One region of the Halomonas sp. SL1 genome, then DNA from elsewhere that is predicted to be linked to it. Evidence: predicted binding sites of a transcription regulator. Region 1 holds the regulator's gene; each other region holds the start of a gene.
The links. The regulator sigma-54, encoded in region 1, starts transcription at its own class of promoters, with help from an activator protein. The targets are predictions, from matches to a motif close to TGGCACNNNNNTTGCTNT.

Region 1 (10,433 bases):
CTCGAGGGCCTGCAGGGCGATCGACTTGCCGGAGCCGGAGCGTCCGCTGATGATGACGAGCTGCATGACGGATCGGGTCTCCTGGTCGGGGGCGGCCCTCAGCTGCGTCCGCTGGCGGCCGGTGCCTGTCGTCGGATGGCGTCGAGGAGGCTGTCGTGCAGCTCGCGCTGGCTGCCGGCCCGACGCAGGGCGCTGCGGGTCGCGGCGTCGTTCATCACGCCGGCGACCTGGCCGAGCAGGGCGAGATGCGCGTCGTCGGCTTCCTCGGGTACCAGCAGCACGAACACCAGGTCGACGGGTTCACCGTCGATGGCGTCGAAGTCGACCGGTTCGTCGAGCTTGAGAAAGCCGGCGATAGGGGCCTTGCAGTGAGGGTTGCGGGAATGGGGGATGGCGACCCCGTGCCCGATGCCGGTGCTGCCCAGGCGCTCCCGCCCGATCAGCCGGCTGAAGACCTCCTGGCTGTCGAGGCTGGGAATGTTCTGGGCGATGAAGGTGCTGAAGAACTCCAGCACACGTTTCTTGCTCCCCCCGGGCACACCGAAGAGGGTGCGCTCGGGGGGCAGGATGGCTTCGAGTGACATGACTCAGCGGACGCTTGCGGCGCCCTGGGCGCGGGCCTGAGTCTTTTCCTTGTGCTTGACGAGCTGGCGGTCCAGCTTGTCGGCAAGGGCGTCGATGGCGGCGTACATGTCGGCGTCCATCGCTTCGGCGTGCAGATCGGCACCGGCGGCGTGCAGCGTGCAGGCGGCCTGTTGGCGTTCCTTCTCGACGGAGAGCGTCACCTGAACGGTGGTGATGTTGTCGTAATGGCGTTCCAGGCGGGAGAGTTTCTCCTGCACGTAGTCACGCAGGGGCTCGGTCAATTCCACGTGATGGCCGGTGAGGTTGACTTGCATGACACGCTCCTTGCTCCTTGGGTGGTGACTCGATTGTAACCCTTTTTGGTGCCTTGCAAACCCCCCGTGCCAGACGCGTTTTCATACTCTGGAACCCCCCGTCGGGAGGGCCTCAGCCGAGGCGCTTGCGCTGGCTGGAGGAGGGGATGTGCATCGCTTCGCGATACTTGGCGACGGTGCGTCGGGCCACCTCGATGCCCTCCTCGGCGAGCAGGGTGACCAGCTTGCTGTCGGACAGCGGCTTGCGCGGCGGTTCGCCCTCGATCAGCTTGCGGATGCGGGCGCGGATCGCGGTGCTGGAGTGGGCATCCTCGCCGTCGCCGACCTGGCTCGAGAAGAAGTACTTGAGCTCGAAGACGCCGCGGGGGGTGTGGATGAACTTCTGGGTCGTGACCCGAGAAATGGTCGACTCGTGCATCTCCACCGTCTGGGCGATGTCGGCCAGGATCAGCGGCTTCATGGCCTCTTCGCCGTGCTCGAGGAACTCGATCTGGCGGGTCATCACCTCGTGGCCGACGCGCAGCAGGGTGTCGTTGCGGCTGGCCAGGCTCTTGATCAGCCAGCGCGCCTCCTGCAGGTGGTCCTTGAGGAACTGGTTGTCGTCGCTCTTGTCGGCGCGCTTGATCAGCGCCGCGTAGTCGGGCTGGATGCGCAGCCGCGGCATCGCCTCGGGGTTGAGCTCGACGCGCCAGCCCTGGGGCGTGTAGCGGGCGATCAGGTCGGGAATCACGTAGTCGCTGTCGCCGCTGGCGAATTCGCTGCCCGGGCGCGGGTCGAGGCCGCGGATCAGGCCGATGACCTCGTCGAGGGTCTCGTCGTCGAGCCCCAGGCGCCGCTTGAGCAGCCGCCGGTCGTTGCCGGCCAGGGCCTCGAGGAACTGGCGTACCAGGCGGCGCGCCTGGGGCAGCAGCGGGGTGTCGTCGGGCAGGGTGGCCAGCTGCAGCAGCAGGCACTCGCGCAGATCGCGGGCGAACACGCCGGTGGGCTCGAACTGCTGCAGGCGCAGCAGCACCGCTTCGACCTCGCGGGTGGCGAGCCCGTCGAGGCCCTGGGCGCGCAGGCCGTCGCGCAGCTCGTCGAGCGGTTGATCCAGATAGCCGTCCGGCGTCACGGCATCGATCAGGCTCTCGGCGATGCGGGTCTCGCGTTCGTCGAGCTCGCTCATGGCCAGCTGCCAGACGAGGTGGCTCTGCAGGCTCTGGCCGGCGGCCTGGCGCTCGAAGTCGGGAGCCTCGCCGCTGCCGCCGGCGTCCTGGAAGGTGTCCGACCAGTCGCTGTCGACGCTGAGTTCTTCCGGAATCTCGTCGGACCAGTCGTCGTCCGGCGTCTCCCCGGCGGCCTGCTCGCCGAAGTCGTCCTCCAGCTCCAGCATGGGATTGGCTTCCAGGGCCTGCTGGATCTCCTGGCGCAGATCAAGGGTCGAGAGCTGCAGCAGGCCGATGGCCTGCTGCAGCTGGGGCGTCATGGTCAGCTGGGTGCCGACACGCAGTTGGAGGGATGCCTTCATGGCCATGGCAAGCGTTCCGGTCCTGCGGCAAAGAGGCCTTCCACCCTAGTGTGGGTGTGCCCGCCGTGCAAGCCTTTGCTCAGCAATTAGCATGCCAATGGCAATTGCCATGCCTGTCTGTGCATGGCGACAATATATCAGTGACTTGCGAAGCCAATAGGCTCAGAGTCGGAAGTCCTGGCCCAGGTAGACGTCGCGTACCCGCTGGTTGGCGAGGATGGCCTCGGCGTCGCCTTCGGCGATGATCTGGCCGTCGCCGACGATGTAGGCGCCGTCGCAGATGTCCAGCGTCTCGCGCACGTTGTGGTCGGTGATCAGCACGCCGATCTCGCGGGCCTTGAGCTGGCGGATGATGCCCTTGATGTCGCCTACCGAGATCGGGTCGACGCCGGCGAAGGGCTCGTCGAGCAGGATGAAATCGGGTTCGGTGGCCAGCGCCCGGGCGATCTCGACCCGCCGGCGCTCGCCGCCGGACAGGCTCATGCCCAGGTTGTCGCGGATGTGGGTGATGTGGAACTCCTCCAGCAGTGCCTCCAGGCGCGCCTTGCGGCCGGCACGGTCGAGGTCGCGGCGGGTCTCGAGAATGGCCATGATGTTGTCGGCCACCGACAGCTTGCGGAAGATCGAGGCTTCCTGGGGCAGGTAGCCGATGCCGGCCTGGGCGCGTTGGTGCATGGCGGCGCCGGAGAGGTCGCGGTCGTCGATGGCGACGCGGCCGGCGTCGGCCCGAACCAGGCCGACGATCATGTAGAAGGAGGTGGTCTTGCCGGCGCCGTTGGGGCCCAGCAGGCCGACGATGCGGCCCTGCTGGATCTCCAGGCTGATGTCGTGAACGACGCGACGGCGCTTGTAGCTCTTGGCGAGGTTCTGGGCACTCAGGGTCTTCATGGGCCGTCCTGCTGTTCCGGCTCCAGGGTCATGCGCACGCGCTGGCGCTCGCCGATGCCCTCGGCGTCGGAGCGGGCCTGCACCACCCGGCGGTCGAGGAAGTATTCGAGGTAGCCGCCGTCGAAGGTGTCGCCGCCCTGGTGCAGCTCGGCCTGGTCGACGAGCTCGATGCGCCGCTCGGCCACGTGGTAGACCACGGTGCGGCCCCAGGCGCGGACCAGGGGTTGATCGGGGGCGGGCTTCTGCTCCAGGTAGGCGCGCTGGCCGGTGGCGGTGGCGGTGGTCAGCTGGCCGGCCTCGTTGCGCTGGATCTCCACGCGGTCGCCGGTCAGCTGCATGCTGCCCTGCTGGATCTGCACGTCGCCCTGATAGACGGCGGTGCCGGCGCGGTCGTCGAGGTCCAGGCGGTCGGCCTCGACCTGGATGGGCGCGCTGGCGTCGCCTTCCAGCGCCAGGGCGGCGGGGGCAGCCAGCGCGCTGGCGAGCAGCGCTGCGCTGAGCAGTGAAGCGAGGGATCGCGTCATGACTCGGGGTCCTCCTGGGGGTCCGGCGGGTGGTGGCCGCGCACATTGTCGGTCAGTCGGGCGCGGTTGTCATCGAGCCAGGCGTCGAAGCGCTCGCCGCGCATCCACTGCGGCGGCTGGCTCAGTCGTGCCGGCGTGTCGCTCCAGGCGTGACCGGCGATGCTGTCGTAGTACAGGCGTTCGGTCTCGAGCCGCCAGCGTTCCTCGGGGGCGGTCAGCACCGCCTGCCCCTCGAGGGTGAGCAGGCGCTGGCCGTCTTCCAGGCGTCCGCGCTCGGCGTCGGCCAGCCATTGCCGGCCTTCGCTGTCGCGAAGCTGGGCGTGGGGCGTGGTCAGCCGGGTGACGTCGTCGACGGGCGTGTGCTCCAGGCGCGGCGTGGTGAGGCGCTGGTGAGGCGCGCCCTGGGCGTCGAATCGCGTCAGGTGCGCGTCCTCCAGGTAGTAGTCGGGCTCTCCCGTCTCGCCCTGGGGCGCGGGGCCCGGCGGTGCCTCGGGGCGCTGGTCGAGCAGCGCCAGGCCGCCGCCCAGGGCGAGCAGCAGCAGGAACAGCCAGGTGCGAAAGCCGGGACGAGGGAGGCGCATGGCGTCAGTCCTGGCCGTTCAGATAGGTGTCGAGCACGGCGTCCAGGCTGTCCTGGGCCTGGAGCAGGGTGTCGCAGATCTCGCGAACCGCGCCATGACCGCCCTCGCGTTCGGTGACCCAGTCGGCGTGCCGACGGATGTAGCTCGGCGCGCCGGGGACGCTGATGCCGACGCCGGCCCGATGGATCGGGGCCAGGTCGGGCAGGTCGTCACCGCAGTAGGCGACCTGGGAGAGGTCGAGTTCGAGGTCTTGGCACAGCTGGCGCAGCGTCGGCAGCTTCTTCTCGATGCCCTGATGCAGATGCCGGATGCCGAGCGCGCTGGCGCGGCGAGTGACCATCGGCGAGTCGCGGCCGGTGATCAGCGCCACCTGGATGCCGGCGCGCTGCACCAGCTTGATGCCGTGACCGTCGAGGGTATGAAAGGCCTTGAGGCTGTCGCCGTCGGCATCGAAGTAGAGGCGGCCGTCGGTCAACACGCCGTCCACATCCAGGGCCAGCAGGTGCACCTGTCGCAGGCGCTGGACCAGGTCCGGGTTCAGCAGGGGGGCGTCGAAGGGCATGGAATCTCCTTGGGTCAGATGACGCCGCTGGCCAGCAGGTCATGCATGTGTAGCGCGCCCACCGGGCGGCCGTCATCGTCGACCACGGCCAGGGCGGTGATGCGGTTGTCCTCCATCAGCCGCACGGCCTCGGCGGCCAGGGTGTCGGGCGAGGTCCGTTTGCCGGGGGTCGTCATCACCTGATCCACGGTCAGCGACGACAGGTCGCTGAACTGATCCAGGGTGCGGCGCAGGTCGCCGTCGGTGTAGACCCCGGCCAGCCTGCCCTCGGGGTCGATGACGCAGGTGAAGCCCAGGCCCTGGCGGGTGATCTCCAGCAGCGCATCGCGCAGCGGGCTGCCCAGCGCGACCTGCGGCAGGCGGGCGCCCTGATGCATCAGGTCCGAGACCTTGAGCAGCAGCCGCTTGCCGAGGCTGCCGCCGGGATGCGAGAGGGCGAAATCCTCGGCGGTGAAGCCGCGGCTCTCGAGCAGCGCCACGGCCAGGGCATCGCCCAGTGCCAGGGCGGCGGTGGTCGAAGAGGTGGGCGCCAGATCCAGCGGGCAGGCCTCGCGCTCGACGCCGGCATCCAGGTGGGCCTCGGCGTGGCGAGCCAGGGTCGAGCCGGGGCGCCCGGTCATGCTGATCAGCGGGGTGCCGAGGCGCTTGAGCAGCGGCAGCAGGGCGGTGACCTCGGCGGTCTCGCCGGAATTCGACAGCGCCAGCACCACGTCGCCCGGCGTGATCATGCCCAGGTCGCCGTGGCTGGCTTCGCCCGGATGCACGAAGAAGGACGGGGTACCGGTACTGGCCAGGGTGGCGGCGATCTTGCTGCCGATGTGGCCGGACTTGCCCATGCCGGTGACCACCACGCGGCCGCGACAGGCCAGGATCAGCTCGCAGGCGCGCTCGAAGTCGCCGTCCAGGCGCGCGACGAGGGCGCCGATGGCCTGCTGCTCCAGCCGCAGGGTGCGTTCGGCGCTGGCCAGCAGGCCGGTGAGGGAGGAGGTGTCGTCTGTCATGGGAGGATTGTTGCCTGTCGCGGGGTTGGGCTCAAGGGCGGACGGCCGATTCGGCGCCGGCGGGCCACGCAAGAGGGCGCTCATTGAACCCGCTGAGGCCGTGCTGCGCAAGCCGGCACATGACGGCGCTGGCGCCCCGGTCGATGGTTAGGATACGATGTTCGATAATCTATCAGGGAATTCATTGGATGACCGATTCTCCCCTCATCGAGGTGGAGGGCCTGCGCTTCTCTCGCGGAGAGACGGAGATCTTCCGCGGCCTCGACATGGCGGTGCCACGCGGCAAGATCACCGCGATCATGGGACCCAGCGGCACCGGCAAGACCACCCTGCTCAAGCTGATCGGCGGCCAGCTCGCCCCTGACGCCGGTCGGGTGATGATCGGCGGCGAGGACGTGCACGCCCTGTCGCGCAAGGCGCTGTTCCGGATGCGTCGGCGCATGGGCATGCTGTTCCAGAGCGGGGCGCTGTTCTCCGATCTCGACGTGTTCGAGAACGTGGCCTTTCCGCTGCGCGTGCACACCGACCTTCCCGAATCGATGGTCCGCGACCTGGTGCTGATGAAACTTCAGGCGGTGGGCCTGCGCGGCGCCCGAACGCTGATGCCGTCGGAGCTTTCCGGCGGCATGGCGCGGCGCGTGGCGCTGGCCCGGGCGATCGCCCTGGACCCGGACCTGATCCTCTACGACGAGCCCTTCGTCGGCCAGGACCCCATCTCCATGGGCGTGCTGGTGCAGCTGATTCGCCGGCTCAACGATGCCCTGGGGCTGACCGCGGTGGTGGTGTCCCACGATATCAAGGAGACCCTGTCCATCGCCGACTACGTCTACGTGATCGCCGACGGCCAGGTGATGGCCCAGGGCACGCCACAGAGCCTCGACGTGGATCGCGACCCCAGGGTCAGCCAGTTCGTTCACGGCGAGCCGGACGGCCCGGTGCCGTTCCACTATCCCGCCAGGGATTTCCATGAGGACCTGCTGGGGACGGGAGGCGCGAGATGATGGCGATGATTCAACGTCTGGGACGCCTGGGCTTCGGCGTCGCCGAGGGACTCGGCCAGGCGACGCTGCTGCTCGTCCAGTCGGCGGTGGGCGTGCCCTCCGGCGAAGGGATCCGTCTGTGGCTGCGCCAGATGTACTTCGTGGGCGTGCTGTCGCTGGCCATCGTGATGGTGTCGGGGTTGTTCATCGGCATGGTGCTGGGCCTGCAGGGCTACACCATCCTGGTCGACTTCGGCGCCGAGGATGCGCTCGGCCAGATGGTGGCGCTGTCGCTGCTGCGCGAGCTGGCGCCGGTGGTGGCGGCGCTGCTGTTCGCCGGCCGTGCCGGCTCGGCGCTGACCGCCGAGATCGGCCTGATGAAGGCCACCGAGCAGCTCACCAGCATGGAGATGATCGGCGTCGACCCGCTGCGCCGGGTCGTTGCCCCGCGCCTGTGGGCCGGTTTCGTCGCCTTGCCGCTGTTGACCATCGGCTTCGGCGTGATCGGCATCTGGGGCGGCGAGCTGGTCGGCGTGAAGTGGCTGGGCGTCTTCGAGGGCTCCTATTGGGGCAACATGCAGGCCAGCGTCGAATTCGTCGATGACATCCTCAACGGCCTGATCAAGAGCCTGGTGTTCGCCCTGGTGGTGACCTGGATTGCGGTCTATCAGGGCTACGCCCTGGTGCCGACGTCGGAGGGCATCGCCCGCGCCACCACGCGCACCGTGGTCTATGCCTCGCTGGCCGTGCTGGGGCTGGATTTCGTCCTGACCGCCCTGATGTTCGGCGGGCTCGCCTGAGGCGGAAGCATGATGGCGGCTGTCGGCCGCCGCGGATTTGTGGAGACATGGAATGAAGCGCAGCAAGACGATGGAACTCGGAGTCGGCCTGTTCATGCTGGCCGGCATCCTGGGGCTCCTGTTCCTCGCCCTGAGGGTCAGCGGCCTGAGCCTCGCGCCCCCGGGCGACGACTTCCGCCTGGAGGCCAACTTCGCCAACGTCGGCGGTCTCAAGCCGCGTGCCCGGGTCACCATGGCCGGTGTCACGGTGGGGCGGGTCGAGAGCATCGACCTCGACACGGAGTGGTACGACGCGCGGGTGGTGCTGACGCTCGACGACGAGCTGGAAGGGGCGCTGCCCGAGGATACCACCGCCGCGATTCTTACCTCGGGGCTGCTCGGCGAGCAGTACGTGGGACTGTCGGTGGGCGGCGCCCCCGAGACGCTGGCGGACGGCGATCGCCTGCGCGATACCCAGTCCGCCCTGGTGCTGGAAGAGCTCATCCAGCAGTTCGTGTCCAACATGGCCAAGGAGTGAACCCGATGAACGCAACGAGCCTTTCCCGGCGCCTGGTCGGCGCCATGACGATCCTGGTGATGTGCCTGATGGCGCTGCCGGCGGTCGCCCAGGCCAACACCCCGGAACAGTTGATCCGCGACAGCATCGACGAGCTGATGGGCGATATCGAGGGGCGTCGGGACTACTACCGCGAGCATCCCGACGAGCTCGAGGTCGTGGTCGACGACAGCCTCGAGCAGGTGGCCGATTTCCGCTATATCGGCGCCAGCGTCATGGGCCGCTATTTCCGCAACGCCACCCCGTCGCAGCGCTCGCGCTTCGTCGACACCTTCCGTCAGACGCTGATCGATACCTATGCCAAGGGACTGGTGACCTTCGATTACCAGGACATCCGCGTGCTCGACAACCAGGATGCCGGCCGCTACGAGGACCAGGCCAGCGTCGAGATGGAAGTGGTGGCCAGTGACGGTACCGTCTACCCGGTGAGCTATTCGCTGCGTCAGGATGACGGCCAGTGGAAGGTGGTCAACGTGATCGTCAACGGCATCAACCTGGGGCTGACCTTCCGCAACCAGTTCGATCAGGCGATGCGCGACCAGAATCGCGACTACGACGCCGTGATCGATGGCTGGGCGCCGGAGCTCGCCGTCGACGAGCTGGAGCAGGGTGAGGCAGGATGAGCGTGCTGCTGGAGAACGGTGCCAATCGCCTCGAGGTCGATGGCGAGGTGCTGTCGGTGTCCGGCGAGGTCGACTTCGACGGGGCCGCGGAGATTGCCGCCGCCGGCCAGCGCTGGCTTGCCAGCCAGAGCGAGGGTAGCCGCGTGGTCTTCGATCTCGGCGGGGTGGGGCGCGTCAGCAGTGCGGCGGTCAGCGTGCTGCTGGAGTGGACGCGCCAGAGTCGGGCCGGTGGCCTCACTCTCGAGGCGGTGCGGCTGTCGCCGCCGCTGGCCCGGCTGACCGAGGTCGCCGGAGTCGATACCCTGCTGCCGGTGGAGGCGAGCGTCGACGCCACCGAAGCGTGAGCGGCACCATGACGGCAAGGGGCCGGGAGCGACGGGCGTCGCCCCGGCCCCTTCGTGTTTCGAGGCTCGTCATGACCAGGCGTATCGTGTCGAGACTCGTCGGCTGGCGCGCATGTCGCCATACGCGCACGTCGCCAACGGCGTCGCTTTTCATTACCATGGTCGGCCTGTTCGTCCCGTCATCGCATCGCGGTGGCGCTTTCACGGATCAACCATTTTCTAGCGAGGGTTCGATGCTTCCCACTGAGGTCAAGGCGCTGCTCGAGAGCCGGCTCGATGGCTGCGAATTTCATATCCAGGGCGAGGGCTGCGACTTCCAGGTGGTCGCCGTCGGCGAGGTGTTCGAAGGGCTGTCCCGGGTCAAGCGACAGCAGCTGATCTACGGCGCGCTGTCCGACGAGATCGCCTCCGGCGCCCTGCATGCCGTGACCATCAAGACCTACACGCCCGAGCAGTGGCAGGGTGCCGCCGAGAACAAGGGGGCCTGAGGCTCGAGGTGACATGGACAAGCTGATCATTACCGGCAACGGCCCCGTCGATGGCGAGGTCTGGGCCAGCGGTGCCAAGAACGCCGCCCTGCCGATTCTCTGCGCGACCCTGCTGGCCGACGAGCCGGTGACCATCGGGAACCTGCCGCACCTGCAGGACATCACCACCACCCTCGAGCTGCTCGGCCACATGGGCGTGCAGCCGGTGATGGGCGAGCGCATGAGCATCCAGCTCGACGGCGCCCAGGTGACCGACTGTCACGCGCCCTACGAGCTGGTCAAGAAGATGCGCGCCTCGATCCTGGTGCTCGGACCGCTGCTGGCCCACTTCGGCCAGGCCGACGTGTCGCTGCCCGGCGGTTGCGCCATCGGCTCCCGGCCGGTCGATCTGCATATCCGCGGCCTCGAGGCCATGGGCGCCGACATCCGCGTCGAGGGTGGCTACATCCGCGCGCGGGTCGACGGTCGCCTCAAGGGGGCGACCATCTTCTTCGACACCGTCACCGTCACCGGCACCGAGAACCTGCTGATGGCCGCGGTGCTGGCCGAGGGCACCACGGTGCTCGAGAACGCCGCCCGCGAGCCGGAGGTCACCGACCTGGCCGAATGCCTGATCAAGATGGGCGCGAACATTCGCGGCCACGGCACCGACACCATCGTCGTCGAGGGCGTCGAGCGGC
Region 2 (10,433 bases), on a different contig from region 1:
AAGTTGTCACCGCCTGCGAGGGCGGCTTTGATAACGTTTTGATCCAACAGGGAAAAACAAAAATCCCCGTCGGCCTGGCCATCTGGCCGACCGCGCGACGTGGCGCAGTCGATTACGGGCCGTGTCTGAGAGGATGGCGCATACTATCACGCAGCGACACCGCTTGCCAGCCTTGTCAAGGCCGGATGCCCCGCCACGCCTGTCTCAGAGCACGACCAGATTGTCGCGGTGGATAAGCTCCGGCGCTTCCATGTAGCCGAGAATCGCCTCGATGCGATGGCTCGGCTGGCCGATCAGACGCTGCGCCTCATCGACGCCATAGTTGACCAGCCCCTTGGCGATGCGACGCCCTTCTTCATCGACGCACAGCACCATCTCGCCGCGCACGAAGCGCCCGGCGATCGCCTTGACGCCCACCGGCAGCAGGCTGGAGCCGCTGTCGCGCAGCACCTTGACCGCCCCGGCGTCCAGGGTCAGGGTGCCGCGCACCTGGAGCTGGCCGGCCAGCCAGCGCTTGCGCGCGGCGATCGGCGCCTGGTCGGGGGTCAGCAAGGTGCCGAGGCGCTCGCCGTCGACCAGCCGGGTCAGCACCTCGGGCTGGCGACCGCTGGCGATCACGGTCAGCGCTCCGGAGCGCGCCGCCAGCCGGGCGGCGCGCACCTTGGTGGTCATGCCGCCGCGGCCGAGGGCGCCGCCGTCGCCGGCCACCGCGGCCAGTCGCGGATCGTCGGCGCGGCCCTCGGTGATCAGGCTGGCGTTCGGATCGTGACGCGGGTCGGCGTCGAACAGCCCTTCCTGATCGGTGAGGATGACCAGGGCATCGGCCTCGATCAGATTGGCCACCAGGGCGCCGAGGGTGTCGTTGTCGCCGAAGCGGATCTCGTCGGTGACCACGGTGTCGTTCTCGTTGACCACCGGCACCACGCCGAGCTCGACCAGGGTGCGCAGGGCCGAGCGGGCGTTGAGGTAGCGCTTGCGGTTGGAGAGGTCGTCGTGGGTCAACAGCACCTGGGCGGTGGTCAGCTGGTGACGGCCGAAATGGCCCTCGTAGCACTCGGTGAGACCGTTCTGGCCCACGGCGGCGGCGGCCTGGAGGGCATGCACTTCCGACGGACGCGTCTGCCAGCCCAGCCGCACCATGCCGGCGGCCACGGCGCCGGAAGACACCAGCACCACCTCGATGCCGCGCCGATGCAGGGCGGCGATCTGGTCGACCCAGCCACCGATGGCGGCCTCGTCGAGGGCGCGGCCATCGTTGGTCAGCAGGGCGCTGCCGATCTTCACCACCACCCGCCGCATGCCCTTCAGGGCGTCACGACCGGGAACCTCTTCACCTTTCGCCATCTTCGCCGTCCTTGATACGACTCGCGTTCATCGGGCTCGCGCCCGCCACAGCGGCCGGCGCGATGGCGCCGCCCGCTGCACCTCCAGCCTACTACGCCCGCCCTCAGGGGGCGTATTCGATCTCGACGTCGTAGTCGTCGTCATCGAAGTCGTCGTCATCGTCCTCGTCGTCGCGAGGACGCTTGCGACCCAGTCGGGCCTCGGTGCGGGCCACGGCCTCCTCTTCCATGCGACGACGCATCTCGCGCTCGTGCTCGGCGACCTCCTCGTCCTCGTTCTCGAGGCGGCGCCGCTCGGTGAGCCAGCGATGGGCGGCCTGCACCAGGGCCTCGGTGCCTTCGCCGCTGATCGCCGAGACGCGGAACACCGGACCGTCCCAGTCGAGGCGCCTGACGATCTCGTCGGCCACCGCCTCGCGCTCGTCTTCGGGCAACAGGTCGAGCTTGTTGAGCACCAGCCAGCGCGGCAGCTCGGCCAGCGTCGGCGAGAACTCGCCCAGCTCGCGGACGATGGCCTCGGCGGCTTCCACCGGATCGGACTCGTCGAAGGGCGCCACGTCGACCACGTGGAACAGCAGCCGCGAGCGGGTCAGGTGCTTGAGGAAGCGCAGTCCCAGGCCGGCGCCGTCGGAGGCGCCCTCGATCAGCCCGGGAATGTCGGCCATCACGAAGTGCTCGTGCTGACCGAGCTTCACCACGCCGAGATTCGGCACCAGGGTGGTGAAGGGATAGTTGGCGACCTTGGGCTTGGCCGCCGAGACCGAGCGGATCAGCGTCGACTTGCCGGCGTTGGGCAAGCCCAGCAGGCCGACGTCGGCCATCACCTTCATTTCCAGGCGCAGGTTGCGCCGCTCGCCTTCGGTGCCCGGCGTGGTGCGCCGCGGCGCCCGGTTGGTAGACGACTTGAAGTGGATATTGCCGAGCCCGCGGCGACCGCCCTGCCCCACCAGCACCACCTGACCGATCTCGGTGACGTCGGCGATCACCTCGAGGGTGTCCTCGTCGATCACCGTGGTACCCACCGGCACCTTGATGTGCAGGTCCTCGCCGGCGCGGCCGCTCATCTGCCGACCCTGGCCGGGCTGGCCGTTCTGGGCCTTGTAGAAGCGCTGGTACTTGAAGTCGATGAGGGTGTTGAGGGCGTCGTCACCGATCAGGTAGACACTGCCGCCATGGCCGCCGTCGCCCCCATCGGGGCCACCCTTGGGCACGTACTTCTCGCGGCGGAAGCTCAGGCAGCCATTACCGCCCTTGCCGGCTTCCACGATGATCGAGGCTTCGTCGACGAACTGCATCTGTCATTCTCCCGGCGGTGCATACCGCCATGATACAAGAAGGCCCCGCCATGGCGGGGCCTTCTCGCTACAGGTCCGGGCGGTCTCAGGCGGAGACGACGCTCACGAACTTGCGATTCTTCGGACCCTTGGTCTCGAACTTGACCACGCCTTCGTCCAGGGCGAACAGGGTGTGGTCCTTGCCGATGCCCACGCCGGCGCCGGCGTGAAACTTGGTGCCGCGCTGACGGACGATGATGTTGCCCGGAGCCACGGACTGGCCACCGAACAGCTTCACGCCAAGGCGCTTGGATTCGGAATCGCGACCGTTACGGGTAGAGCCCGCTGCCTTCTTATGAGCCATTGCAAATACCTCGCTCGTTCAGGGGAGTGACCGCTTACGCGGAGATCCCGGTGATCTTGACTTCGGTGAACCACTGACGGTGGCCCTGACGCTTCATGCTGTGCTTGCGGCGACGGAACTTGATGATGTTCACCTTGTCGCCACGGCCATGAGCGACGACCTCGGCAGACACCTTGGCACCGTCGACGGTCGGCGCGCCGACCTGGACGTCGTCATCGCCACCCACCAGCAGAACTTCATCGAACTCGATGGTGTCGCCGGTCGGCACTTCCAGCTTCTCGAGCTTGAGAGTCTGGCCTTCCTGAACGCGGTACTGCTTGCCACCGCTCTTGATCACTGCGTACATGCTTGTCTCTCCGGTACTCATCGGGGGTTGGCTCTTCATCGACCTGCTTCGAGTGGCGCCCCTTCCGGCAACCATCTGACAGGGAGCGAGATGAGTGGGCCGCGGATTATAACCGCACGCGCGCAGGACGACAACCCGGCCGGCACCCTGAACGCCGCGTCCGGCGCGGCCCGAGCACCAGCGCGGGCGCGCGCCTTGACGCCCCAAGGGGGGCCCCATAGCATGACCCTCACTCCCAGGCCGGCGCCAGGGGCATCGCGCACGGATGCCGCCCGCCGCCCCCACCACTTCGTCGATGCCGCCTTCATGTCAGCCAACCCTTCGTCGCCACAGCTCGAGAACGCCGTCCCCGCCTCGCCCATCCATGCCGTCGTCGCCGAGGACTTCGCCGCCGTCAACCGCACCATCCTCGAACAGCTCGCCTCCAAGGTGCCGCTGGTGGAGACCATCGGGCAGTACATCATCGACAGCGGCGGCAAGCGCCTGCGCCCGCTGCTGGTGCTGCTGGCCGCCCGCTCGCTGGGCGTCGAGGGCGACCGCCACATCACCCTGGCCACGCTGATCGAGTTCATGCACACCTCGACCCTGCTGCACGACGACGTGGTGGACGAATCCCACATGCGCCGCGGCAAGGCCACCGCCAACGATGCCTGGGGCAACGCGCCTTCGGTGCTGGTCGGCGACTTCCTCTATTCACGCTCGTTCCAGATGATGGTCGACGTGGGCTCGATGCGGATCATGGAAGTGCTCTCCACCGCCACCTGCACCATCGCCGAGGGCGAGGTCCAGCAGCTGACCAACGTCGGCAACCCCGACGTGGACGAAGCCGCCTACTTCGAGACCATCCAGGGCAAGACCGCCATGCTGTTCGAGGCGGCCTCCCACAGCGGCGCCCTGCTCGCCGGTGCCACGCCCGAGCAGGAAGACGCGCTGCGCCTGTACGGCCGCTACCTGGGCCTGGCCTTCCAGCTGGTCGACGACCTGCTCGACTACCAGGGCGACGCCGAGGCGATGGGCAAGAACGTCGGCGACGACCTGGCCGAGGGCAAGCCGACCCTGCCGCTGATCCAGGCCATGGCCGCCGGCACCGCCGAGCAGGCCAAGGTGGTCCGTCAGGCCATCCGCCAGGGCGGCCTCGAGCGCCTCGACGAGGTGCTGGCCATCGTCGACGAGACCGGCGCGCTGGAATACACCCGCGCCAAGGCCGAGGAGATGTCCGCCAAGGCCCTGGCCCAGCTGGATGCCCTGCCCGACTCCCCCTACCGCGACAGCATGGCCGAACTGGCTCGCCTGGCGGTGGAGCGCCGCAACTGAGCCCGAGGCCGGAGATCGGCGAAGACGGAGAAGTAAAAGAAGGGCTTGCATTCCGTCTTCGCCTACGTATAATACCCATCCGTCGCCGAGAGACACGGCAGACATCGGAGTATAGCTCAGCTTGGTAGAGCGCTGCCTTCGGGAGGCAGAGGTCGTAGGTTCGAATCCTGCTACTCCGACCAAGGACATCAGTAAAAACGCCCACTTAGCTCAATCGAGCGGTGGGCGTTTTTCGTTTCCCTCGGCTTGTTTCATTACCCCCACTGCCCGATCCGCAGCCCATGCTGACGAAGCTTGCGCACCACGCTGGGCTGGCTGATGCCGAGCCGCTCGGCCATGGCATAAGTGGAAGACAGCTCGCCGCATAGCTCGGCGAGGACGGCCCGCTCGGTGCGCGCCAGCATGGCCTTGAGCGATTCCCCTTCGAGCAGCGTGGCGGCGGCCCTCCCCTCGATGCTCCGGCCCGGCTCCGTCTCGGGCAGCGGCGCCGACCATTCCGCGGCCGCGCGCTCGCCACGAATGATATCTTCCCCGGCCGACAGCCAGGCCCGCTCCAGCCAGTTCTCGAGCTCCCGCACGTTGCCCGGCCAGTCCCGCCCCATCAGCTCCTGCCAGACGTCACGCCCGATCAGCTTGTCACGCCCATAGCGGGCGTTGAGACGCTTCAGCTGGCGTTCGACCAGACCGGGTATGTCCTCGCGGCGCTCGCGCAGCGGCGGCAGGGTGACGGGTATCACATTGAGGCGATAGTAGAGATCGAGACGGAACGCCCCCTCCTCGACCCGCCGGGCCAGGTCCTGGTTGGTCGCCACCACCAGCCGGAAGTCGATGCGCCTGGCCCGCGTATCGCCCAGCCGGGTCACGCTGCCGTCCTGGATGGTCTTGAGCAGCTTGGTCTGCATCGCCAGCGGCAGTTCGCCGATCTCATCGAGGAACAGGGTCCCGCCCTCGGCCTGCTCCAGGAGACCCGCCTTGCCCCCCGGCGCGGCACCGCTGAAGGCACCATGTCGATAGCCGAACATCTCCGACTCGAACAGGCTCTCCGGAATGGCGCCGCAATTGACGTCGATGAAGGGCCCATCGCCGCGCGCGCTCCAGCGGTGCAGCTGGCGGGCGAAGGCGGTCTTGCCGACGCCCGACTCGCCAAGCATCAGCACCGTGGCGTCGGTCGGCGCCACCCGCTGCAGCAGCAGCGCCACCTCGCGCATCACCCGGCTACGCACCTCGAGCTCGCCCAGGTCGACGTCCAGACCGGGCTCCTCGGCGCCGCCGCCACGCATGAGATGCTCGCTGAAGCGACGCTGCAGCAACGCATACTCTTCCTGGAGCATCTGCAGGTCGGTCAGGTCCATCGACCGGCTGACCACCGCCACCAGCTGGCCGCCCTGAAACACCGGATGCGCCTGCGCGATCACCCGCCGTCCGGTGCCGGTCACCTGCATCAGCTGGGCCGGCTTGCCGGTGCGGATGACCTCCAGGCTGATCGAGGGCTTCAGTACGCCTTCGGCCTCGAGCTGCTGCACGGTCGTGGCGCACAGTTCCTCACGAGACATGCCATAGACCGCCGCCGCGGCCGGGCTGACCTCGCAGACCCGCCCCTCGGTATCCACCACGAAGAAGTGATCGTGGGCGGTGTCGATGATGGTCTGCAGGATGCAGCTGTCGAGTTCGCTCATGGAAGGCCCCGTGATGCATAAATGAATCGCGCGATTCACCAATGTATCACGGCCACGGTGCCAGCGATCCAGAAATGAATCGACACACTCTAAACCTCCAACAATATCAGCTAGTTAAAAAGTGGCACGTTTCATGCTTAAGGTAACGATGAACAACCCCAATGATATGGAGCCCCAATGAGCGACTTTAACCAGCCCCTCGGCGGCAACGAGATGCCACGCTTCGGCGGCCCCGCCACCATGATGCGCCTGCCCACCCAGGACAGCGCCGCCGGGCTCGATGCCGCCTTCATCGGCGTGCCCATGGACATCGGCGCCTCCAACCGCCCCGGCACACGCCTGGGGCCGCGCCAGATCCGCGACGAGTCGCGCATGCTTCGCCCCTACAACATGGCCACCCGCGCCGCGCCCTTCGACAGCCTGCAGGTCGCCGACATCGGCGACGTGGCGATCAACACCTTCAACCTGCCCAAGAACCTCGACATCATCACCGGCTTCTACGACGAGGTGCTGTCTCACGACTGCGTGCCCTTGACGATGGGCGGCGACCACACCCTGACCTGGCCGCTGCTGCGCGCCATCGCCAGGAAGCACGGCCCGGTCGGCCTGATTCACATCGATGCCCACGCCGACGTCAACGAGCACATGTTCGGCGAGGAAATCGCCCACGGCTGCCCCTTCCGCCGCGCCCAGGAAGAGGGCCTGCTGGACAGCAACCGCGTGGTGCAGATCGGCCTGCGCGGCACCGGCTACGCCGCCGACGACTTCGACTGGTGCCGCGACCAGGGTTTCCGCGTCGTGACCGCCGAGCAGTGCTGGTACAAGTCGCTGGCGCCGCTGATGGCCGAAGTGCGCGAGCAGATGGGCGACGGCCCGGTGTACATCTCCTTCGACATCGACGGCCTGGACCCCTCGGTCGCCCCCGGCACCGGCACCGTCGAGATGGGCGGCCTCACCGCCCAGCAGGGGCTGGAGATCGTGCGCGGCGCGGCGGGCCTCAACGTCGTCGGCGGCGACCTGGTCGAGGTCTCGCCCCCCTATGACACCAGCGGCAACACCGCGCTGATGGGCGCCACCCTGCTCTACGAGATGCTCTGCGTGCTGCCCGGCGTGATACACCGCGACTGAGCCGACCCGACCCGCCCCCCCCCCCGGGGCCGGGTTCTACCCATTACAAGATCAATAGGGAAACCCCATGGCCAACTCCTTCGACACCCAACTGGCCAGTCGCGCGGCACCGCTGAGCCGCGCCGGACTGCTGAAGTTCCTGATCCCCTCGCTGCTGGGCATCGGCCTGTTCCTGGTGCCCTTCTCCACCGGCGACACCATCAACATCGGCATGGGCCTGATGGCCGACGGCCTCAAGGCGCTGCTCGGCGATGCCCTGCCGACCATCGCCACGGTCGTGCTGTGCCTGTCCGTAGCGCTGACGCTGACGGTCAAGCTGACTCGGCCCGCCTGGGCCCGCGAGGGCGCCCTGCACGAGCTGTTCGACGTGGCGCCTCTGTGGGTGATCATGCGCGTGCTGGGCGCGGCGTTCGCGCTGATGACCTACTTCCAGGTCGGCCCGGAGGCGGTCACCGCCTCCTTCACCGGGGGCGTGATGCTCAACGACCTGGCCCCGGTACTGCTGACCTTCTTCTTCTTCGCCGCCATCCTGCTGCCCTTCCTGGTCGACTTCGGCTTCATGGAGTTCATCGGCAGTCTGGTGCGCACGCCCTTCCGCAAGATCTTCGGCCTGCCCGGGCGCAGCGCCATCGATGCCACCGCCTCCTGGATGGGATCCGGGACCGTGGGCGTGCTGATCACCACCCAGCAGTACGAGCAGGGCTACTACAACGCCCGCGAGGCCTCGGCGATCGCCACCAACTTCTCCATCGTCTCGATCGCCTTCGCCCTGCTGGTCACCAGCTTCATCGGCATCAACCACCTGTTCGTGCCCTTCTACCTGACCGTGGTGGTCGCCGGCCTGGTCGCCGCCGTCATCGTGCCGCGCCTGCCGCCGCTGTCGCGCAAGTCGAACGCCTACCACGAGCCAGTAGGCTGCCAGATTCAGGAAGAAAACACCGGCGACCAGAGCCTGCTGCGCTACAGCCTGGGCATGGCCGTGGCACGTGCCGAGACCGCCCCGGGTCCGCTCAAGCTGGCACGCATCGCGCTGTTCAACGTCGCCGACATCTTCCTCGGCCTGCTGCCGCTGGTGATCGCCATCGGCACCGTGGCGCTGGTGCTGGCCGAATTCACGCCGCTGTTCACCTGGCTCTCCGCGCCCATGGTGCCGGTGCTGGAATGGATGCGGATCCCCGAGGCCGAGGCCGCCGCCCCCGCCACCCTGGTGGGCTTCGCCGACATGTTCCTGCCGGCGGTGCTGGCCAGCGACATCGAGAGCGAGCTGACCCGCTTCGTGATCGCCTGCCTGTCGCTGACCCAGCTGATCTACATGTCCGAGATCGGCGCCCTGCTGCTGAAATCGAAGATCCCGCTCAAGCTGTGGGAGCTGGTGGTGATCTTCCTGCTGCGCACCGCCATCACCCTGCCGATCATCGTGTTCATGGGCCATTGGCTGGTGGGCTGAGACGATCCCCATGAACCGCGAGAGCCTGAATCCTGAGAGAGAAACGCCCATGACCTGCGCCGACCTGCTGATTCGCCTGCTGCGCGACACCTACGGGGTGGACACCGTGTTCGGGATCCCCGGCGTGCATACCGTTGAGCTCTACCGCGGCCTCGCCGGCGGCGAGGGCAGCGGCATCCGCCATGTCACGCCGCGCCACGAGCAGGGCGCCGGCTTCATGGCCGACGGCTACGCCCGCGCCACCGGCAAGCCCGGGGTGTGCTTCATCATCACCGGGCCCGGCATGACCAACATCGCCACCGCCATGGGTCAGGCGCTGGCCGACTCGGTGCCGATGCTGGTGATCTCCAGCGTCAATCGCCGCGACACCCTGGGTCGCGGGCAGGGCCGGCTGCATGAACTGCCGAGCCAGCAGCAGCTGATCGCCGGGGTCGCCCGCTTCAGCCACACCCTGCTCGACCCCGAGGGCCTGCCCGAAACGCTGGCCCGGGCCTTCGCGGTATTCGAAGGCGCACGGCCGGGGCCTGTGCATCTCGAGATTCCCATCGATCTGTTCGATGCCCCGGTCCGCACGCCGCGGCACTGGCAGCGAGCGGCACTGGCCAAGGCCGCGCCGGATCCCGTGGCCATCGCCGAAGCAGGCGCCTGGCTGGCAGATGCCGCACGCCCGCTGGTGCTGCTCGGCGGCGGCAGCGTGGCCGCCCCCGAGGCCGCTCGCGCGCTGGTCGAGGCGCTCGATGCCCCCGCCGTCACCACCATCAACGCCAAGGGACTGCTCGGCCGCGACCATCCGCTGGACCTGGGCGCCAACGCCTCGCTGCCGGCGGTGCGCGAGCTGGCACGGGACGCCGACGTGGTGCTGGCCATCGGCACCGAGCTCGGCGAGACCGACTACGACGTGGTGTTCGACGACGGCTTCACGCTCGACGGCCAACTGATCCGCATCGACGTGGATCCCCAGCAGCTGGCCCGCAACCAGGCCGCCGACCTGGCCCTGGTGGCCGACGCCGGCCAGGCCCTCGCGGCCCTGGCGTCGCACTTCAAAGGAACCCGGCTGAACCGTGGCGGCGCCGAGCGTACACGGGCCGCCCATGAGGCGATGGGGCTCGCCGAGGACCCGGCCTTTGCCGCCTATGTGCCGCTGTTCGACACCCTGCGCGAGGCCCTGCCCGAGGCGATCCTGGTCGGCGATTCCTGCGCCACCACCTACGCGGCCAACCACCTGGTCGCCCAGCCGGCCCCGCGGCGCTTCTTCAACGCTTCCACCGGCTACGGCACCCTCGGCTACGGCCTGCCGGCGGCGCTCGGCGCCAGCCTCGCCCGCCCCGACCTGCCGGTGGTGGCCCTGGTCGGCGACGGCGGCGTGATGTTCACCCTGCCGGAGCTGGCCTGCGCGGTGGAGGAACGCCTGCCGGTAGTGATCCTGCTGTGGCACAACCAGGGCTACGAGGAGATCCGCCGCTTCATGGACGACGCCGGCGTCACCCGCCTCGGCGTCGACCTCCAGGCCCCGGACTTCCTCACCGTGGCCCGCGGCTTCG
Region 3 (10,433 bases), on a different contig from region 1:
GCTCCATGGCCTGGGCGGCCTCGGAGGCGGTGCCGATGCCGGCATCCACCAGCACCGGCACGCTGGCCTGCTCGATGATCAGGCGGATGTTGTGCGGATTCTGGATGCCGTGGCCGGAGCCGATCAGCGAGCCCAGCGGCATCACGGCGCAGCAGCCGAGACGCTCCAGCTCGCGGGCAACGATGGGATCGTCGCTGGTGTAGACCATGACGTCGAAGCCGTCGTTGACCAGGGTCTCGGCGGCGGCCAGGGTCTCCACCACGTTGGGATACAGGGTGGTGTCATCGCCCAGCACCTCGAGCTTGACTAGGTTGTGGCCGTCGAGCAGCTCGCGGGCCAGCCGGCAGGTGCGCACCGCATCCTGGGCGGTGTAGCAGCCGGCGGTGTTGGGCAGCAGGGTATAGCGCTCCGGGGACACCACGTCGAGCAGATTGGGCGCCGAGGCGTCCTGGCCCAGATTGGTGCGACGCACGGCGAAGGTCACCACCTCGGCCCCGCTGGCGGCGATGGCCTCGCCGGTCTCGTCGACATCGCGGTACTTGCCGGTGCCCACCAGCAGGCGCGAGGCGAATTCACGGCCGGCGACGCGCAGCGGCGCGTCCTGGAAGAAGTCGGTCATTGTATTGTGGCTCCTATGCGGGGGTCTCGCGGCTCAGCCGCCACCGATGGCATGGACGATCTCCACCCTGTCGCCGTCGGCCAGACGCGTCTCGCCGTGCGCGCTTCGGGGGACGATCTCCTCGTTGACCTCCACGGCGATGCGCCGTCCGGCCAGGCCGAGGGTCTCGACCAGCTGGGCCACGGAGGCCTCGGCCTCCAGGGTGCGCGCCTCGCCGTTGAGCTGGATCTGCATGGCATCCTCCGGGGCTGCGATTTCGCGGGTCCATATTGTAGCGCCTCGGGGCGCCCCCGGGTACGGTATGGCGCAGACCTGGCGGGGCCGATCTGGCAACAGGCCGCCGCGGGGCGCTGTGACCCCATCCCTGGGCGCTACCTTTTGCCGTCCCTGGCAAAAACCCCGCTCTGGCCTGTCCCCAGCCCCTGCTCAGACATCACGGGAACACACCCCAACGGGAGAAAGACAGCATGCGGGATCGCGGCTGGTGGATGGCAGTGGCGCTGTGCGGCGCCCTGACGGTGATGGCCGGGGCCTTCGGCGCCCATGCCCTGAACGGCACCCTGACGCCGAGGCTGATGACGGTGTTCGAGACCGGGGTGCGCTACCAGGCCTGGCACACCCTGGCGATGCTCGCCGTGCTGGCCTGGCGCGCCGCACGGCCGCTGGCCGGCCAGCGCTGGGTCCTTGGCCTGTGGCTGGCCGGCATGACGCTGTTCTCGGGCTCGCTCTACGCCCTGGCGATCAGCGGCGTGAAGGTGCTCGGCGCCATCACGCCGATCGGCGGCGGGCTGCTGATCCTCGGCTGGCTGGCGCTGGCCGTGGCGGCCTGGCGCAGTCAGTCGGCATCGGGCAAGGCATAAGTCGCGGTGACCAGCGCCACCGGCGCCTCCTCGCCGTCGGAGAACAGCTGCACCTCGCCCACCGCCAGCCGTCGCCCCAGCTTGAGCAGCCGGGCGTTGGCGATCAAGTCGCGATCGCCCCGCGGGCGACGCAGGAAGCGGCAGTGCAGGTCGCTGGTGACCGCCATCGGCTCGGGGCCGATCTGGGCCAGGATCGCCACGTAGAGGCAGACGTCGGCCAGCCCCATCAGAGTCGGGCCGGAGACGCTGGCACCGGGACGCAGGTGCTCGTCCTCGATGGCCAGGCTCATGGTGGCGCGGCCCTCGCCGACGCCCTCGATGGTGCCGGCACGCTGGGGAAACACCTCGTCGAGGAATTCCTCGATGGCGGCGGCGGTCATCACGGTCATGGGCGCGCTCCCTGCGGCTGAACGATGGCCACAAGATAGCCCAGCCCGCGCGCGACGCACACCCGGGGCATCTCCCTTTTCCCTTCTCTCGCTTTCTCGCCCCCAACGAAAGCCGCCCCCATGAAGGGGGCGGCGAACGGCATGCTGGCGAGAGGCGATCAGCCGGCCTTGTGGACGGCGCGCCAGTGGTGCAGCAGCGGCTCGGTGTAGCCGGAGGGCTGCTCGATGCCCTTGAAGATCAGGTCCGAGGCGGCCTGGAAGGCGTAGGAGCCGGCGAAGTCGGCGCTCATCGGCGAGTAGGCCGGGTCACCGGCGTTCTGCTCGTCGACCACCTTGGCCATGCGCTCCAGGGTAGCGCGCACGCGGGCCTCGTCGACCACGCCGTGGTACAGCCAGTTAGCCACGTGCTGGCTGGAGATGCGCAGGGTGGCGCGGTCTTCCATCAGGCCCACGTCATGGATGTCCGGCACCTTGGAGCAGCCGACGCCCTGTTCGACCCAGCGCACCACGTAGCCGAGGATGCCCTGGCAGTTGTTGTCCAGCTCCTGCTGCAGCTCGTCCTCGGACCAGTCGGTGTTCTCGGCCACCGGCACGGTCAGCAGCTCGTCCAGCAGGTCCGGCTCGCCCTGGGCCTCCAGCTCGCGCTGCACCTCGGCCACGCTGACCTGGTGGTAGTGCAGGGCGTGCAGGGTGGCGGCGGTCGGCGACGGCACCCAGGCGGTGTTGGCGCCGGCCTTGGGATGGCCGATCTTCTGCTCGAGCATGGCCGCCATCAGGTCCGGCATGGCCCACATGCCCTTGCCGATCTGGGCGTGGCCGCGCAGCCCGCAGGCCAGGCCGACCTGAACGTTGTTGCGCTCGTAGGCGCCGATCCAGGCGGCGCCCTTCATGTCGCCCTTGCGCACCATGGGGCCGGCCTGCATGGCGGTGTGCATCTCGTCGCCGGTGCGGTCGAGGAAGCCGGTGTTGATGAACACCACCCGCGAGGTCGCCTCATTGATGCAGGCCTTGAGGTTGACCGAGGTGCGGCGCTCCTCGTCCATGATGCCCATCTTGAGGGTGTCACGCTGGAGGCCCAGCAGGTCCTCGACGCGGCCGAACAGCTCGTTGGTGAAGGCCACTTCCTTCGGGCCGTGCATCTTCGGCTTGACGATGTAGACCGAGCCCTCGCGGGAGTTGCGGGCCTCGCCCTCGCCCTTCTGCAGGTCGCGGATGGACAGCAGGCTGGTCATGACCGCGTCGAGGATGCCTTCCGGCAGCTCGTTGCCGTCGGCGTCCAGCACCGCCGGGGTGGTCATCAGGTGGCCGACGTTGCGCACGAACAGCAGCGAGCGGCCGGGCAGGGTCACCTCGCCGCCGTCCGGCGCGGTCCAGGTGCGATCCGCCGCCAGCTTGCGGGTGAAGCGCTTGCCGCCCTTCTCGATCGGCTCCTCGAGGTCGCCGGCCATCAGGCCCAGCCAGTTGGCGTAGACGCCGACCTTGTCCTCGGCGTCCACCGCCGCGACCGAGTCCTCGCAGTCCATGATCGAGGTCAGCGCGGCCTCGACGACCACGTCCTTGACGCCTGCCGCATCGGTCTTGCCGATCGGATGGGTGGCGTCGATCTGGATCTCCAGGTGCAGGTCGTTGTTGGCCAGCAGCACCGAGGTCGGCGCGTCGGTCTCGCCCAGGTAGCCGACCAGCTTGCCCGGCTCCTTGAGGCCGGTCTCGCGGCCGCCTTCCAGGCTCACCACCAGGTGGCCGTCGCGCAGCGCGTACTTCACGGCCTCGGCGTGGGAGCCGGTGGCCAGCGGCACGGCACGGTCGAGCACGCCGCGGGCGTAGGCGATGACCTTCTCGGCGCGCTTCGGGTTGAAGCTGTCGCCGCGCTCGGCGCCATCCTCGTCGGCGATGGCATCGGTGCCGTAGAGCGCGTCGTAGAGGCTGCCCCAGCGGGCGTTGGCGGCGTTGAGCGCGTAGCGGGCGTTGTTCACCGGCACCACCAGCTGCGGGCCGGCCTGCACGGCGATCTCGCGGTCGACGTTGGTGGTAGTGACCTTGACCTCGGCGGGGGCCGGCTGCAGATAGCCGATGCGCTCGAGGAAGCCGCGATAGGCGGCCATGTCACGCACCGGGCCTGAATTCTCGCGGTGCCAGGCGTCGAGCTCGGCCTGCAGGGCATCGCGCTCGGCGAGCAGTTCGCGGTTCTTCGGTGTCAGATCATGAAAGAGGGCGTCGACGCCGGCCCAGAAGGCCTCGGGATCGACGCCGGAGCCCGGCAGGGCCTGCTCATTGATGAAGCGGTCCAGCTCGGCGGCCACCTGCAGACGGTGGCGAGTGATACGTTGGGTCATGGGTCGTTCTCCTATGCGAGGCGTTTCGGCGCTCCCCAAGCGCCAATCGGCCGGACAGGCAATGGTGACTGCGTGGCCTCAGTATTGTGGAAAATACTTCCACATGTAAACCCGAAGCCTGCGAACCACCCCCGGAACTCGACCAATAGACGAGGCCGGAGACGTTGGAAGGCGACGCTGGTGACCGTCCCGACGGGACGCTAGCATGGGCATCCACACGGAGGACTCGATGACCGACTTCACCCCCCTGCAGGCGCTCGGCCCCATCGCCCCGGCCGACCCCGCCGGCCACCCGCTCCAGGGCTACCTGGGCCACTACGGCCTGGCGCCGCTGCTCGCCGAGCGGGTGGGCCTGCAGGTGGGGTACGTGGACGCCCACGGCTTCCGGCTGTGGACCCAGATCTGGCGCCCGCCATCGCCGCGCGGCACCGTGTTCGTGGTGCACGGCTACTACGATCATCTGGGCCTCTATCGTCACCTGCTCGAGTGCCTGCTCGAGCGCGGCTGGCAGGTGGTGCTGTGGGATCTGCCCGGGCACGGGCTGTCCAGCGGCCCCCGCGCCACCATCGCCGACTTCGATGACTATGGCAGCTGCCTGGACAACCTGCAGACCCAGTTGACCGCCCGCGACCTGGCGCCCCGGCCCTGGGTCGGCATCGGCCAGAGCACCGGCGCGGCGATCCTGGCCACCGACGCCCTGCGCCGGGGCGACGACGGCCACTGGAGCGGCCTGGCCCTGCTGGCGCCGCTGGTGCGCCCCTGGGGCTGGAACCAGTCGAGCTGGCTGCACCGCCTGCTGGGCCCCTTCGTGCGTTCGGTGCCGCGCCGCTTCCGCGAGAACTCCACCGACAGCGACTTCGCCACCTTCCTTCGCGAGAGCGACCCGCTGCAGCCGGACCGCCTGGCCATGGAGTGGGTGGACGCCATGCGCCGCTGGATGCCGCGGCTGCTGGCCATGCCGGCCAGCCCGCTGCCGACGCTGATCCTGCAGGGCGAGCAGGATCTGACGGTGGACTGGGAATGGAACCTGGAGGTGCTGACGCGCAAGTTCCCGCGGGCCGAGATCCATCGCCACCCCGAGGCCCGCCATCACCTGGTCAACGAGGCCGAACCGATCCGCCGGGTGCTGTTCGAGGAGCTCACGCGGTTCCTCGCCGGCCTCGAGGAGGCCGACATTCCCTCTTCCACCACCCGCAGGGTCTCCCGCCGATGAGCCGTCGCCGCTTGCCGCTGCTGCCTCTCCTCCTGCTGACGGTGCTGCCGCTCGCCGGCTGCGCCGTCGGCACGCCGGACGCTCCCCAGACGGTTCGCCAGGCCCTGTTCGGCCTCGGCGAACGCGCCGCGCAGCGGGTGGCCGAGGCGCCACCGCTGCCACGACCGTCCTCCGACGAGGTGCTGCTGCTGGCCGCCCCCGAGGTCGATGACGCGCTCGGCGTCGGCGAGGACCGCCTGCTGGAAAGCCTGACCCGCTCCCTGCTGGGCCTCGGCCAGGGGCCCCAGGTGCTCGACTGGCAGCCCGCGCTGGCCTCGGGCGCCGCGGCCAACCAGTGGCGGCTGGACAGCCGGCTGGTCAGCGCCGGCCCCCGGCTGGCACTGTCCGACCGGACCCTGCTGCCGTATCGCCTGGAGCTGACCCTGCGCCGCCCGGGCGACGCCACCCCGTTGTGGCAGACGCGGCTGGATGGCGCCCTGGACGCCACCGCGCTCTGACGCTGGGGGCCGTGCTTCGTCAACGCCCCTGCAGCAGCCGATCGAGCTGACGATAGCCGATCGCCTCGACCAGTTGCTCGCGCCCGGGGTGCGGCTCGCCGGCCAGGTCGGCCAGGGTCAGCGCCACCCGCAGCACCCGATGATAGGCCCGCGCCGAGAGATTGAGCCGCTCCAGCACCCCGGCCAGCCAGGCCCGATCCGTCCCGCTCAGTGCGCAGGCGGCCTCCAGCTCGCGACTGCCCAGCCGGGCATTGAGCGCCCCGCGCGCCCACTGCCGCTCCCGGGCCGCCAGTACCCGCTCGCGTACCGCCGCCGAGGGCTCTCCGCTCTCCCGGGCGGTCAGCTGCTCCGGCGCCAGCGCCGGCACCTCCACCTGCAGGTCGATACGGTCGAGCAGCGGTCCGGAAAGCCGCGCCTGATAGCGCTGGATCTGGGCGGCGGTGCAGTGGCAGGCCCGGCGAGGGTCACCGAGATGGCCGCAGGGGCAGGGATTCATCGCCGCCACCAGCTGGAAGCTCGCCGGATAGCGCCGCTCGTGGCTGGCGCGGGCGATGTGGATGCGCCCGGATTCCATGGGCTCGCGCATCACCTCGAGCACCTGGCGGGGAAACTCGGGCAACTCGTCGAGGAACAGCACGCCCCGATGGGCCAGCGAGATCTCGCCGGGCCTGGGCCGCGAGCCACCGCCGACCAGCGCCACCGCGCTGGCGGTGTGGTGGGGCGAGCGGAAGGGGCGCCGCCCCCAGTCCTCGTCGAGCGGCAGGCCACACACCGAACGCACCGCCGCCACCTCCAGGGCCTCGTTCTCGGTCAGCGGCGGCAGGATCCCGGGCAGGCGGCTGGCCAGCATGGTCTTGCCGGTGCCTGGAGGACCGGCCAGCAGGAGATTGTGGCCACCGCTGGCGGCGACCTCCAGGGCGCGCCGCGCCTGGTGCTGGCCACGTACCTCGGCGAGATCGGCACCCGTCGTCAGCGCCTCGGCGGGGCGCGACGCCCGATGGGGCTCGATCGGCGTCTGGCCCAGCAGGTGTGCGACCACCTCGAGCAGGTGATCGGCGGGCAGCACCTCGAGATCGCCCGCGAGCGCCGCCTCGTCGGCGTTGGCCCGGGGCACGATCAGACGCCGCCCGGCCCCGCGGGTGGCCAGCGCCAGCGGCAGCATCCCGGGCACCGGACGCAGCGCGCCGTCCAGGGCGAGCTCGCCCGCGCATTCGATCTCGGCCAGCGCCTCGGCGGCGATCTGGCCCGAGGCCACCAGCAACCCCAGGGCGATGGGCAGATCGAAGCGCCCGCCTTCCTTGGGCAGGTCGGCGGGCGCCAGGTTGAGGGTGATGCGACGCATCGGGAAGTCGAAGCCGGCGTTGACCAGCGCGCTGCGGACCCGCTCGCGGCTCTCCCGAACGGCGGTCTCCGGCAGCCCGACCAGGGTGATGCCGGGCAGGCCGTTGGCCAGATGCACTTCCACCAGCACCTCGGGAGCCTCGAGGCCGAGGCCGGCCCGGGTGCGAACGATCGACAGGGTCATCGGCGGTCCCTCGCGCGGTTCCTTTCCTCAGGTAAGTCCTAAAGCTAGTTCAGCGCGACGAGCCCCGCTCGGTGACGGTTCGGAATCAGCGCCCGGTCTCGCCGGCGCCGGCATCTTCCTCAGGGGTGGACGACTGCGCCTCGGCGGCCGCATCGACCGAGGCCTCATCCGCCACGGCCGGCACCTCGCCGCCCGCGCGGTTGGCGTCTAGGGCCTCTTCCAGCGCGGCGACCTGCTTCTCCAGCGCCTCGACCCGGCCGCGGGTGCGCTGTAGCACGTCCATCAGGATGTCGAAGTCCTCCCGCGACACCAGCTCGAGCCGGTCGAAGGCGCCGCGCACCACCTGCTGAATGCCTTTCTGCACGTCTTCCGGCGCCTGGGAGGCGCCCTGCAGGCGCTCGCCGATCTGCTGGGCCAGGCGGCCGATGCGGTCTTGGCTGACCATGATGTCTCTCCTGAGTGGAATGGGCCTTAGGGGAATAGGGCTGACTCCAAGGATACGCAAGCCGCCCGGCGGGCGCATTCCCGGGTGGCGCGGGCCTCGCCCTCGGATGGTGCGAAGCGCTCGCTCACCAGCATCAATTCAGTGCACGGCGTCCATTCACGCCTGCACCAGCCTCTCTCTGCCGGGGCGCTATTGGCAATCAACGCCCTGAAAAATATGGCAAATCCAGTTCGATGGCACGGTTTAAGCAGATGCAGGGAAACCTGCACACACACCGCGCGGAGCAGCCCGCGCTCATCCAATGGGGAGATCCGGGATGAAGCTGATTACCGCCATCATCAAGCCGTTCAAGCTCGACGACGTGCGCGAAGCGCTCGCCGACAACGGGGTCCAGGGCATCACCGTCACCGAAGTCAAGGGCTTCGGCCGCCAGAAGGGCCACACCGAGCTGTATCGTGGCGCCGAGTACGTCGTCGACTTTCTGCCCAAGGTCAAGGTCGAGATCGCCGTGGACGACGGTCGCCTCGATACCGTGCTGGACGCCATCTGCAGCGCCGCCAACAGCGGCAAGATCGGCGACGGCAAGGTCTTCGTGACCCCCCTCGAGGACGTCATCCGCATCCGTACCGGCGAGCGCGGCGCCGACGCCGTCTAAGCCGACCGTCTCTCTCCCTTTCCTTCTGGAGTGACAGCCATGAACGAGTTGACCGAGCTGAGCTACGCGCTCGATACCTTCTACTTCCTGATCTGCGGCGTCCTGGTGATGTGGATGGCCGCGGGCTTCTCGATGCTCGAGGCCGGCCTGGTGCGGTCCAAGAACACCGCCGAGATCCTGACCAAGAACATCGCCCTGTTCGCCATCGCCTGCACCATGTACCTGCTGCTGGGCTACTACCTGATGTACTCCGGCGACGCCGGCGGCATCCTGCCCAACCTGGGCTTCCTGCTGGGCGACGACAATACCGTGGCCGCGGTGACCGCGGGCAGCGACGATGCGCCCTACTACTCCATGCGCGCCGATTTCTTCTTCCAGGTGGTGTTCGTGGCCACCGCCATGTCCATCGTCTCCGGTGCCGTGGCCGAGCGCATGAAGCTGTGGGCCTTCCTGGCCTTCGCCGTGGTGATGACCGGCGTCATCTATCCGGTCTCCGGCTACTGGACCTGGGGCGGCGGCTGGCTGGCCGAGGTCGGCTTCTCCGACTATGCCGGTTCCGGCATCGTGCACATGGCCGGCGCGGCCGCGGCCCTGGCCGGCGTGCTGGTGCTCGGTCCGCGCAAGGGCAAGTACGGCAAGGACGGCAGCATCTTCGCCATCCCCGGCGCCAACATGCCGCTGGCCACCCTGGGTACCTTCATCCTGTGGATGGGCTGGTTCGGCTTCAACGGCGGCTCCGAGCTGAAGGTCTCCGACGTGAGCTCCGCCAACAACATGGCCCAGGTGCTGGTGAACACCAACGCCGCGGCCGCCGGTGGCGTGATCGCCGCACTGATCCTGGCCAAGGCCTGGTTCCGCAAGGCCGACCTGACCATGGCCCTGAACGGCGCCATCGCCGGCCTGGTGTCCATCACCGCCGACCCGCTGTCGCCCAGCGCCCTGGGCGCCACCCTGATCGGCGCCTTCGGCGGCCTGCTGGTGGTGATCTCCATCGTCGGCCTCGACAAGCTGAAGCTCGATGACCCGGTCGGTGCCATCTCCGCCCACGGCGTGGTCGGCATCTGGGGCGTGCTCGCGGTGCCGCTGTCCAACGACGGTGCCTCCTTCGGCCCGCAGATCATCGGCATCATCGGCATCTTCGCCTGGGTCTTCATCGCCAGCCTGGTGGTGTGGCTGATCATCAAGGCGATCATGGGCGTGCGTGTCAGCGAGGAAGAGGAATACGAGGGCGTGGACCTGGCCGAGTGTGGCCTCGAGGCCTACCCCGAGTTCACCGTCTCCAAGGTGCACGGTGGTGGTGGCGCCTCCGGCCGTACCCGCAGCGAGGGCGCGAGCCAGGCCCAGGCAGCCGCCCGCTCCTGATCGCCCCGCCCTGCCGGCAACACGACATGGCCCCCTCGCGGGGCCATTTTTTCGTTCTTCTCTCCGTGGGTGTATGCTCTGGCACAATGACTCCGTCAGGGATGGCGAGTGGCGCCATCGGACACGAACAACGCGAGGAGAGACCCATGAAGCTGGTGACCGCCATCATCAAGCCATTCAAGCTCGACGACGTCCGCGAGGCGCTCTCGGACATCGGCGTCCAGGGCATCACCGTCACCGAGGTCAAGGGCTTCGGCCGCCAGAAGGGCCACACCGAGCTCTATCGCGGCGCCGAGTACGTGGTCGACTTCCTGCCCAAGGTGAAGCTCGAGGTCGCCGTGGACGAGGCCATGGCCGAGCAGGTGATCGACGCCATCACCCAGGTCGCCAACACCGGCAAGATCGGCGACGGCAAGATCTTCGTCACCGCCCTGGAGCAGGTCATCCGGATTCGCACCGGCGAGACGGATAAGGACGCCGTCTGATCACCCAGGTCGCGCTGACCCTGCAGCAAGATCGGCGACGGCAAGATCTT

Region 2: the regulator sigma-54 is predicted to act here: its motif matches at 6,440-6,457, upstream of speB (agmatinase).
Region 3: the regulator sigma-54 is predicted to act here: its motif matches at 8,116-8,133, upstream of C9J49_RS12000 (P-II family nitrogen regulator).

Annotation. Positions count from the first base shown of each region.
Region 1 is NZ_PYUQ02000007.1:7,836-18,268, reverse strand. Features, by position in the region: gene rapZ (RNase adapter RapZ) at 1-66, opposite strand, end outside; gene C9J49_RS02445 (PTS sugar transporter subunit IIA) at 99-584, opposite strand; gene hpf (ribosome hibernation-promoting factor, HPF/YfiA family) at 588-899, opposite strand; gene C9J49_RS02435 (RNA polymerase factor sigma-54) at 1,012-2,412, opposite strand; gene lptB (LPS export ABC transporter ATP-binding protein) at 2,569-3,294, opposite strand; gene lptA (lipopolysaccharide transport periplasmic protein LptA) at 3,291-3,818, opposite strand; gene lptC (LPS export ABC transporter periplasmic protein LptC) at 3,815-4,399, opposite strand; gene C9J49_RS02415 (HAD family hydrolase) at 4,404-4,961, opposite strand; gene C9J49_RS02410 (KpsF/GutQ family sugar-phosphate isomerase) at 4,976-5,962, opposite strand; gene C9J49_RS02405 (ATP-binding cassette domain-containing protein) at 6,151-6,963, shown strand; gene mlaE (lipid asymmetry maintenance ABC transporter permease subunit MlaE) at 6,960-7,742, shown strand; gene mlaD (outer membrane lipid asymmetry maintenance protein MlaD) at 7,795-8,259, shown strand; gene C9J49_RS02390 (phospholipid-binding protein MlaC) at 8,265-8,921, shown strand; gene C9J49_RS02385 (lipid asymmetry maintenance protein MlaB) at 8,918-9,265, shown strand; gene C9J49_RS02380 (BolA family protein) at 9,499-9,753, shown strand; gene murA (UDP-N-acetylglucosamine 1-carboxyvinyltransferase) at 9,767-10,433, shown strand, end outside.
Region 2 is NZ_PYUQ02000020.1:28,897-39,329, forward strand. Features, by position in the region: gene proB (glutamate 5-kinase) at 205-1,344, opposite strand; gene cgtA (Obg family GTPase CgtA) at 1,448-2,638, opposite strand; gene rpmA (50S ribosomal protein L27) at 2,724-2,981, opposite strand; gene rplU (50S ribosomal protein L21) at 3,016-3,327, opposite strand; gene ispB (octaprenyl diphosphate synthase) at 3,634-4,641, shown strand; tRNA gene C9J49_RS13620 (tRNA-Pro) at 4,747-4,823, shown strand; gene C9J49_RS13625 (sigma-54-dependent Fis family transcriptional regulator) at 4,896-6,317, opposite strand; gene speB (agmatinase) at 6,495-7,445, shown strand; gene C9J49_RS13635 (YjiH family protein) at 7,513-8,892, shown strand; gene C9J49_RS13640 (5-guanidino-2-oxopentanoate decarboxylase) at 8,942-10,433, shown strand, end outside.
Region 3 is NZ_PYUQ02000017.1:38,863-49,295, forward strand. Features, by position in the region: gene C9J49_RS11955 (thiazole synthase) at 1-619, opposite strand, end outside; gene thiS (sulfur carrier protein ThiS) at 653-853, opposite strand; gene C9J49_RS11965 (DUF423 domain-containing protein) at 1,087-1,479, shown strand; gene C9J49_RS11970 (PaaI family thioesterase) at 1,455-1,868, opposite strand; gene C9J49_RS11975 (malate synthase G) at 2,027-4,201, opposite strand; gene C9J49_RS11980 (alpha/beta hydrolase) at 4,431-5,414, shown strand; gene C9J49_RS11985 (hypothetical protein) at 5,411-5,911, shown strand; gene C9J49_RS11990 (YifB family Mg chelatase-like AAA ATPase) at 5,931-7,436, opposite strand; gene C9J49_RS11995 (accessory factor UbiK family protein) at 7,522-7,881, opposite strand; gene C9J49_RS12000 (P-II family nitrogen regulator) at 8,198-8,536, shown strand; gene C9J49_RS12005 (ammonium transporter) at 8,576-9,898, shown strand; gene glnK (P-II family nitrogen regulator) at 10,045-10,383, shown strand.